DNA from 2 places in the Cellulomonas sp. NPDC089187 genome. Region 1 is predicted to be linked to the other one. Evidence: predicted binding sites of a transcription regulator. Region 1 holds the regulator's gene; the other holds the start of a gene.
The links. The regulator Rex, encoded in region 1, represses fermentation and respiration genes when NADH is low (regulators of the CRP and FNR family bind a similar motif). The targets are predictions, from matches to a motif close to CTTGTGAANNNNTTCACAAG.
Positions count from the first base shown of each region.

Region 2: a site for Rex is predicted at 3,313-3,332, ahead of pflB (formate C-acetyltransferase). Genes of this name have one in related genera too.

Region 1 covers NZ_JBFBHI010000003.1:493,470-498,387, forward strand. Annotated here, with positions in the region: gene AB0N78_RS10595 (TlpA disulfide reductase family protein) at 1-521, opposite strand, end outside; gene AB0N78_RS10600 (histidine phosphatase family protein) at 518-1,159, opposite strand; gene AB0N78_RS10605 (MarR family transcriptional regulator) at 1,196-1,666, opposite strand; gene AB0N78_RS10610 (YceI family protein) at 1,766-2,311, shown strand; gene AB0N78_RS10615 (redox-sensing transcriptional repressor Rex) at 2,433-3,065, opposite strand; gene AB0N78_RS10620 (glutaredoxin family protein) at 3,075-3,347, opposite strand; gene AB0N78_RS10625 (HAD-IB family hydrolase) at 3,383-4,264, shown strand; gene AB0N78_RS10630 (GNAT family N-acetyltransferase) at 4,282-4,857, shown strand.
Region 2 covers NZ_JBFBHI010000001.1:465,622-470,539, reverse strand. Annotated here, with positions in the region: gene AB0N78_RS02260 (1-deoxy-D-xylulose-5-phosphate synthase) at 1-1,259, shown strand, start outside; gene AB0N78_RS02255 (leucine-rich repeat domain-containing protein) at 1,327-2,001, opposite strand; gene AB0N78_RS02250 (hypothetical protein) at 1,998-2,186, opposite strand; gene pflB (formate C-acetyltransferase) at 3,360-4,918, shown strand, end outside.

The sequences.
Region 1 (4,918 bases):
CGGGCGAAGACCTTGCCCTCGCGATCGAGGACGACGGTGGTGGGGGTGGCCTGGATCGGCACGACGCCCTGCAAGGAGGCCACCGCAGCCTTGTCCCGGTCGTCGATGCTCGGGTAGGGCACGTCGAAGGTGCGCTGGAAGGACTCGGCGGCACCCGCGTCGTCCACCCCGTTGATTCCGAGCACATGCAGGCCTTGGTCGGCGTACTCGTTCGCGATGTCCACCAGGTCCGGGGCTTCCTCCCGGCAGGGCGGGCAGGCGGCGTACCAGGTGTTGAGGATCACCACGTCGCCGAGCCAGTCCGCGGTGTCCTGGGTGGTGCCGGCATAGTCGGTGCCCGCGACCTCGACCGGTCCCTGGCGCTCGTCCACCGACCAGGAGGTGAAGGAGCCGTCCTGGGACTGGTAGCCCGCGTCGGTGGTCGACTCCCCGGAGGTGGTGCCACCGGAGCAGGCGGTGAGGGCGAGGAGTCCGGCGGCGAGTGCGCTGGCGACAGCCCGGCGGCTGATCCGGGGGGTCATGCGCCGGCCACCGCCGAGGCACCGGGCAGCAGGTCGGCGGCGGGCTCGGAGTACCCGATGCCGACCAGCCGGTCGTCCTCGTAGGTGATGCTGGTCAGGGAGGCGAGCGAGCACTGGCGACGACGCGGGTCGTGCCACAGCCGCCGGTTCTCCAACGCCAGGCGGGTGATCCACACCGGCAGCTGGTGGCTGACCAGGACGGCCTCGTGCCCGCGCGCCTCGTCCCGGGCCTGCTCGACGACGGCGACCATCCGGGCGACCTGTTCGGTGTAGGGCTCACCCCAGGAGGGCCGGAACGGGTTGATCAGCTTCGGCCAGTGCCGGGGATGACGCAGCGAGCCGTCGCCGACCCCAAAGGTCATGCCCTCAAAGTGGTTCGCTGCCTCGATCAGGCGCTCGTCGGTGCGGATCTCCAACCCGAGGGCGCTGGCGATCGGCGCGGCGGTCTCCTGCGCGCGTTGCAGCGGTGAGGCGTAGAGCACCGTGATCCCGCCCTTGGCGGCCAGGTGGTCGGCCACCATCTGCGCCATCGCCACACCGCGCTCGGAGAGGTGGTAGCCGGGCAGGCGGCCGTAGAGCAGACCCTCCGGGTTGTGCACTTCTCCGTGCCGCATCAGATGGACGGTGGTGGTGACCATGGCGTCAGTCTCGCAAACCGTTCTGGGTGCTCGCGCCTACTCGTCCGCCGCGGACTCGTTCAGCGCGGCTCCGACGGCGGCCATCGCCTCGCCCAGCGCGCGCATCTGCTCGGTCGTCAGCGCGTCGACCAGGTAGGTGCGCACGGAGGTCACATGCGAGGGTGCGGCCGCCACCAGGCGCTGGTGACCGGCGGGGGTCATCGTGCAGTTCACCCCGCGGGCGTCCTGTGCGCAGGGGGTGCGTTCGACCAGTCCGGCGTTCTCCATCCGGCGGATCGTGTGGGTCAGGCGGCTGCGCGAGTGAGCCAGCTCACCGGCCAGCTCGGACATCCGCAGCGTGCGCTCGGGCGCCTCGGACAGCCGCACCAGCACCTCGTACTCGCCCAGCGACAGGCCGGTGTCCCGCTCCAGCTCGTGCCCGAGGACGTCCAGCAGACGCGCGGTGCCGTCGCGATAAGCGCGCCACCAGCCCTGCTCGTCGTCACTGAGCCACTTCACGTCGGTCACCGGACCATCCTCTCGCACGTCCTCTTGCATCCTCGCGTCCACTGTAGTAGAAATCTCAACTATCAGCGATTGACGCTTCAACTAACGAGGATGGACATCATGACCGCTCTGCCCACCGGCCTGGTCGCCGGCACCTGGAACATCGACCCGTCGCACACCGAGGCCTCCTTCACCGTGCGCCACGCCGGCATCTCCAAGGTGCGGGGCACCGTCGCCGTGACCGGTGGCGCGATCACCGTCGGCGAGGACCTCGAGGTCTCCGCCGTCACCGCCACCCTGGACCCGTCCACCATCACCACCGGTGACGCGGGCCGCGACGGCCACCTCAAGAGCGGCGACTTCTTCGATGTGGAGAAGTTCGGCGAGTGGACCTTCACCTCCACCGCGGTCAAGGCGGACGGCGAGGACTACATCGTCACCGGCGACCTGACCATCCACGGCGTGACCAAGTCCGTCGACCTGGCCGTCGAGTTCGGCGGTGCCGCCACCGACCCGTTCGGCAACCAGCGCGCCGGCTTCTCCGCCACCCTGCCGATCTCCCGCAAGGACTTCGACCTGACCTGGAACGCGGCCCTCGAGACCGGCGGCGTGCTGGTCTCCGACAAGGTGAACATCGCGCTCGAGGTCTCCGCCATCAAGGGCTGACCCTTCCCGGGAGTGGGTGCTGGCGAGCCCAGCCGCCGCCGGCACCCACCCCGCACGGACCCGCGAGGGCCCGGCCACGCACATCCCCTGCCGTGGCCGGGCCCTCGCGCTGTCCCAGGCGTCAGCTCTCGGCGCTGAGCCGCCGCGCGTGGAAGGCCACGATCTGCAACTCCGAGCCCAGATCCACCTCGCGCACCTCGACGTCATCGGGCACCCGGACCGTGCGCGGGGCGAAGTTCAAAATGCCGGACACACCGGCAGCGACCAGGCGGTCCGCGGTCTGCTGCGCGGCCGACGCGGGCGTGGCCAGGATCGCGATGGTGGCCTGCCCGTCGGCGACGACCTTCTCCAGCTCCGTCGCATGCCGCACCACGTGACCGGCGACGGTGGTGCCCACCACAGCCGGGTCGGTGTCGACCAACCCGACCAGCTCGAAGCTACGGTCGGCGAACCCGGAGTAGGTGGCCAGCGCGTGCCCGAGGTTACCGATGCCGACGATGACCAGTCGGCGCTCCTCGGTCATCCCGAGCACCTGGGCGATCTGACGGCGCAGACTGTCGACCTCGTACCCCACGCCTCGACGCCCACCGGCACCCAGGTAGGACAGGTCCTTGCGCAGTTGGGCCGGGGACGCTCCCACCAGGTCGGCGAGCTGGTCGGAGGACACCGTGTGTGCCCCCTCCGACGCGAGACCGCCGAGCGAGCGCAGGTATCCCGGCAGTCGGGCGACAGTGGTCGACGGCAGCGGGCGCACGGTCCCAGGTTAGGGCTTCGACGACCGTTGCAGGGCTGCGACGAGCAGATCTGTGTCGATCTGCCAGTACCCGGCCCGCCGACCGTCCACCTCCAGCACCGGCAGCAGCTCCCCGTAGGCCGATCCCGCCGGTCGACCGTCACCGGTCAGGGCATCGGGCAGGTCGACGTCGACCTCGTGCCAGTCGTCACCGCAGACCTCCCGGAGCACGGCACGGGCGGACTCGCACAGGTGGCACCCCTGACGGGTGAAGAGCGTGACGCGACTGTCGGCGGTGGGCACAGGACGAGCCTAGGCCGCATGGCTACAGTGGCCGGGTGCCCGAGCCCACCGAGCCCCGACCCGTCGATGCCACGACGGCCAAGGGGCGAGCATCCGGGCAGGTCGCGGCAGATCTGGCTGCACAGCACGGACCAGACGCCCGGGTCGCGGCGTTCTTTGACGTCGACAACACGATCATCCGGGGCGCGAGCGCGTTCCACCTGGGGGTCGGTCTCTACCGGCGCGGGTTCTTCAAGACCAGCGACATCGTGCGGTTCGCGCTGCACCAGATGCGCTACCTCGCCTTCGGTGAGAACAAGGCGCAGATCGCTGAGGTGCGCGACCGGGCGCTGAGCATCATGCGCGGACGTTCGGTGGCCGAGGTACTCACCATCGCCGAGGACATCTACGACGAGGTGCTCGCCCTGCGGATCTTCCCGGGCACCCAGCGATTGTTGGACCAGCACCTGAGCGCCGGACACCAGGTCTGGCTGGTCACCGCCACCCCGGTCGAGATCGGCGACCTGATCGCCCGTCGGCTGGGGGCCACCGGCGCGCTGGGGACCGTCGCCGAGCACACCGACGGGTTCTACACCGGACGGCTGGTCGGCGACATGATGCACGGCCAGGCCAAGGCTGAGGGCGTCCGGACGCTCGCCGAGCGCGAGGGACTGGATCTGAGCCAGTCCTTCGCCTACGGCGACTCGGCGAATGACGTGCCCGTGCTGTCCGAGGTCGGATTCCCCTGCGCGATCAACCCGGACGCCCGGCTGCGACGGCACGCGGCAGAGGTCGGCTGGCCGATGCGCGAGTTCCGCAACCGTCGGGCCCGGACCCGACGCGGGGTGGACGCGGCGACCGCAGCGGGCTCGATCTGGGCACTGGCGCTGATCGCGCGGACCCTGCGCCGGACCATCCGCAGCCGGTGGGGACGATGACGGACAGGGGTGGTCCAGTGCCGGTCCAGGCCGACTCCCCGGCGACCGGGTCCACGCAGACGATCCGACCGGGCCAGCTGGTCATCCGGCCAGCGCTGACCGCTGAGGCGCACGCGGTGGCAGAGCTCGCGGCCGCCACCTTCCCGCTGGCGTGCCCGCCGGACATGCCGAACGCCGACCAGCAGACCTTCATCGCCGGACATCTCACCGCGGCGCACTTCGCCGAGCATCTGCGCACCCCGGGGCATCTGGTCCTGGTCGCGGAGCACGAGGGGGCGCTGATCGGCTACACACTGACCCTGATCGGCGAGCCGCTGGATCAGGATCTGGGTGCGGTGCCGGGCACCGCCTACCTGTCCAAGTGCTACCTGATACCCGCCGCTCAGGGCACCGGGGTCGCCGGCCGACTGATGACCGCCACCCTGGACGCCGCCCGCGCGAGCGGTGCGCCCGCGGTCGTGCTCGGGGTGAACGGCCAAAATGCGCGCGCCCAGGCGTTCTACCGGCGGCACGGGTTCGAGGTCGCCGGTGAGCGCACCTTCACCGTCGGTGCCCGCACCGAGCGCGACCTGGTCCTGACCCGGACACTCTGACCCCGCGCCCGGTCCGCCTCGCACCGCGCCGAGTTCGGTGGTGCGGTCGCGAGGTCGTCTG
Region 2 (4,918 bases), on a different contig from region 1:
TCACCGGTGGGATGGCCTGGGAGGCGCTGAACAACATCGCCGACGGCACCCCCCGTCGGCTGGTCATCGTGGTCAATGACAACGGCCGCTCCTATGCGCCCACCGTCGGCGGGATGATGCGCCGCGGGGTCGAGGGGATCATCAAGGAGCTCGGGCTGAGCTACATCGGCCCGGTGGACGGCCACGATGTCGCCGAGGTCGAGGTGGCCCTGCGCGGTGCCCGGGCAGCCGGGGGACCGGTGGTGGTGCACGCGCTGACCGAGAAGGGTCGCGGTTACGCTCCCGCCGAGCAGGACGTCACCGACCGGTTCCACGCCGTCGGCCGGATCCACCCGGAGACCGGTCTGCCGGTGGTGCCGAGCCGCTTCGGTTGGACCGGGGTCTTCGCCGAGGAGATCGTCCGGCTCGGCCACAACCGCCCAGACCTGGTGGCGATCACCGCCGCCATGCGCGAACCCGTCGGTCTGGCACCCTTCGCCGCCGCCTTCCCGGACCGGATCCTCGACGTCGGCATTGCCGAGCAGCACGCCCTGACCACCGCCGCCGGGATGGCCTACGCCGGACTGCACCCGGTGGTGGCGCTCTACGCGACGTTCCTCAACCGGGCCTTCGATCAACTGCTGATGGACGCCGCCCTGCACCGTGCCGGGATCACGGTCGTGCTGGACCGGGCGGGCATCACCGGCGACGACGGCCCGAGCCACTACGGCATGTGGGATCTGGCCATGCTCGGCCTGGTGCCCGGTCTGCGATTGGCCGCGCCCCGGGACGGCGACACCCTGCGCCGAGCCCTGACCGAGGCGGTGTCGGTCGATGACGCCCCCACCGTGCTGCGCTACCCCAAGGGTGCTCTGCCCGAGCCGGTGCCCGCCGTCGACACGGTGGACGGCCTGGACATCCTGTTCCGACGCCCCGGGCCCGACCCGCTGTTGATCGTCGCCGTCGGTGCGCTGGCGCCGATGGCGCTGGAGGTCGCGGCGGAGCTGGACCGGGGTGTGACGGTGGTCGACCCGCGCTGGGTGCTGCCGGTGCCCGACACGCTGGTGCGGCTGGCGGGGGAGCACGCCGAGGTCGCGGTGATCGAGGACGGGCTGCGGGACGGCGGGATCGGGTCGGCGGTGGCGCTCGCCGTGCGCGATGTGCCGGTGCGGGCCTTCGGGCTGCCGAAGGAGTTCCTGGCGCACGGGACGCGGGCGCAGGTGTTGGCGGCGGCGGGCCTGACCGCTCCTTCGATCCTCGGGGCGCTGCGCCGCCGATGATCGCCGTGACCCACCCGGACGAGAGGTCGGGGCGCGACACCGGATGCGGCGGTCACGATGAGGACGGTCAGCGAGACACCTGGAGGTCGGTCAAGCCGGCCAGGGGGCGCAGGTCGGTCACCGGGGTGTCGATCAGTCCGAGGTGGCGTAGCTCGCGCAGTCCGGACAGCGGACGGAGATCCGTGACCGCGGTGCCGTGCAGGGTGAGACAACGCAGCTCGGTCAGCCCCGCGAGCGGTGCGAGATCATCGACGCGGGTGTCCTCTAACGACAGACGGCGCAGTCGGCTCAGCCCGGCGAGCGGGGTCAGATCGCGGACACCGGTCCGGTCTGCCCGGAGCTCGGTCAGGGCGGCCGATCCGGACAGTGGTGACAAGTCGTCGACTGCGGTGTCCTCGATCAGCAGGGTGCGCAACTGCGGGAGGTGGGCCACCGGCGCGAGATCACGGATGTTCGTCCGCTCCAGCCACAGCACCTCCAGCTGACGCAGGCCGATGATCGGACTCAGGTCCGCGACCCGGCTGCCCATCAGCTGGAGGCTGCGGAGTCGATGCAGGGCGGCCACCGGTGCGATGTCCTCGACCGCAGTCTCGATCACCGACAACGTCTCGAGTCCGATGAGCGGCTGGATGCCGTCCAGCGTCGTGACCGGTCCGTAGTCGGCGATCAGAGTCCGGACATCGGATGGAGTCCCGGCCTCCGCCACGGCGCGGGCGATCCGTTCGTCGAGGAAGGTGCTCATGGCCGCGGCCACTCCTGCCCGGTCAGTCGCGCGCTGTCGCTGTTGAGTCGATGCGGCGTGTCCACCGACTCCCGCGTCTCGCCCGGAGACCGGTCCGCCAGCACGTTCGCGGTGCCGACTGTGGAGGTGTCCAGCCCGAACACGTCGGAGAGTGCGGCGGTCAGCTCGTCGTGGTGGTCGCTCACGCCGCCATCCCGCCCTACCCTTCACCGGGATCCTGGCGTCGCTGAGGCAGACGCTGATCGTCGGGTCGGTGCTGTGCGCGGTGGCGACCAGCTTGCCGGTGATGGTGGTCGTCCGCGGACCGGAAGTGCTGTCCAGCGCGATGCTCCCGCTCGGGATCGGTCTGCTCCGGCGGGAGTGGCGGTAGGCCGACGGTCGGGAACCGTCGGTGCGATGGCGCTGGCGGCGGCGGATCTGGACCGGGGTGTGACGGTGGTCGACCCGCGCTGGGTGCTCCCGGTGCCCGACGCGCTGGTGCGGCTGGGCGGCCGGACTGACCGCGGACGCGATCGGCCACGCGCTGCGCCTATGACATCATCCCCGGCGTGACAGCGTTCGAGTCTCTGGACGCCACGATTCCGCTCCTGGTCGCCGCTGCGCCGTCGAGCACACTGGTGGGCAAGCGGGTGCTCCGATGGGGCCCGGCGGAGGACGGATCGGCTGCGAGCTCAGCTTCCAGCTCTACCAGCGAGGGACCGGGACCAGGTCGGTACCCGTCATCCCGAACGTGGCGATCATCTCGAAGGACCTGGCCTCCTGGCGGCGTGCGGCGGGGTTGCCCCCGCGCAGAGGGCTTGTGCTCGGTTGCCCGCTGGGGCTGCTGTCCCCGCGCGCCCAGGGCAACGTCTGGGAGATCGGGGAGGCGAACCGCGCGGCATCGGCGGCCGACATCCTCCGCACCATGGACGAGGTCTTCCGACCGTTGGTCGAGCTGCTGCGCGACCCGGGCCGTGCCTGTCAGCGCCTGGCGGAGGGCTTGTGGACCGTCGCGCCGCATGCGCCGGAGTGGTTGGCGAAGCCCCAGTGGAGTATCTGCTCTGCTTCGGGAGGGCAGATCTCCTTCCCGCGCTCGTGGCCCGGGCGGAGCGCGTGCCCCAGTTCCGGCGGGAGTGGCGGCAGGACGACAGTCGGGAACCGTGGGTCCGGTTGGCGCGTCGCGCCTGTTGTCAAGCGCCTGTCGTGCGCGGTGGGTCGTCGCCCCCGGAGCCGCGGATCGTGCGGTGATCGGTCCCTCGCGCGGGTCGGCGTGAGCGGCTTCACAGGGCGGTATGTCGCGCTCGGGACAGAGGTCCCAAGACATCCCATGACCTCGTGAATACGTTCACTAGTACCGACCCAAGCGAGGGAGCTCTCACATGGCCACCACCGCAGTACCCCAGACCGGCGCCGACGCCACCGCGGGCGCCTGGGACGGGTTCGTCACCGGCCCCTGGTGCGACGGCATCGACGTCCGCGACTTCATCCAGCGCAACTACACGCCGTACACCGGCGACGCGTCGTTCCTCGCCGGACCGACCGAGCGCACCACCGGGATCTGGTCGAAGCTGTCCGGGATGTTCCCGGAGGAGCGCGCCAAGGGCGTCTACGACATCGACAACCACACTCCCTCGACCATCACCTCGCACGCCCCGGGCTACATCACCGAGGACCAGGAGCTGATCGTCGGTCTGCAGACCGATGCCCCGCTCAAGCGCGCCATGATCCCCAACGGTGGCTGGCGGATGGTCGTCAAGTCCCTGCAGACCTACGGCTACGACGTGGACCCGCAGGTCGACAAGATCTTCAGCGAGTACCGCAAGACGCACAACGACGGCGTCTTCGACGTGTACCCGCCCAACGTGCGCGCCGCGCGCTCCTCGCACATCATCACCGGTCTGCCGGACGCCTACGGCCGTGGCCGGATCATCGGTGACTACCGTCGCGTCGCCCTGTACGGCGTGGACGCCCTGATCGAGGCCAAGCGCATGGAGCGCCACGAGCTCGACATGGAGCGCTCGGTCGAGGACGTCATCCGCGACCGCGAGGAGAACGCCGAGCAGATCAAGGCGCTCAACGAGCTGAAGCAGATGGCAGCCTCCTACGGCTACGACATCTCCGGCCCGGCCACCACCGCCCGCGAGGCGATCCAGTGGCTGTACTTCGGCTACCTGGCCGCGGTGAAGGAGCAGAACGGCGCCGCGATGTCGCTGGGCCGCACCTCGACCTTCCTGGACGTGTACCTCCAGCGCGACCTGGAGAACGGCACCATCACCGAGGAGTTCGCGCAGGAGCTGATCGACGACTTCGTCATCAAGCTGCGGATCGTGCGCTTCCTGCGGACCCCGGAGTACGACGAGCTGTTCTCCGGCGACCCGACCTGGGTGACCGAGTCCATCGCGGGTATCGGTGAGGACGGGCGGCCGCTGGTCACCAAGTCGTCCTTCCGCTTCCTGCAGACCCTGTACAACATCGGCCCGGCACCGGAGCCGAACCTGACCGTGCTGTGGAGCCACCGCCTGCCCGAGGGCTTCAAGCGGTTCTGCGCGCAGGTCTCGATCGACACCTCGGCGATCCAGTACGAGTCCGACGAGCTCATCCGCACCTCCTGGGGCGACGACGCGGCGATCGCCTGCTGCGTGTCTCCGATGCGGGTCGGCAAGCAGATGCAGTTCTTCGGTGCCCGGGTGAACATCGCCAAGGCCCTGCTGTACGCGATCAACGGTGGCCGCGACGAGGTCTCCGGCAAGCAGGTCGCCCCGGTGACCGCCCCGGTGACCGGTGACGTGCTGGACTACGACGACGTGTACGCGAAGTACGACGTGCTGCTCGACTGGCTGGCCGAGACCTACGTCGACGCGCTGAACTGCGTCCACTACATGCACGACAAGTACGCCTACGAGCGCATCGAGATGGCCCTGCACGACAAGGAGATCCT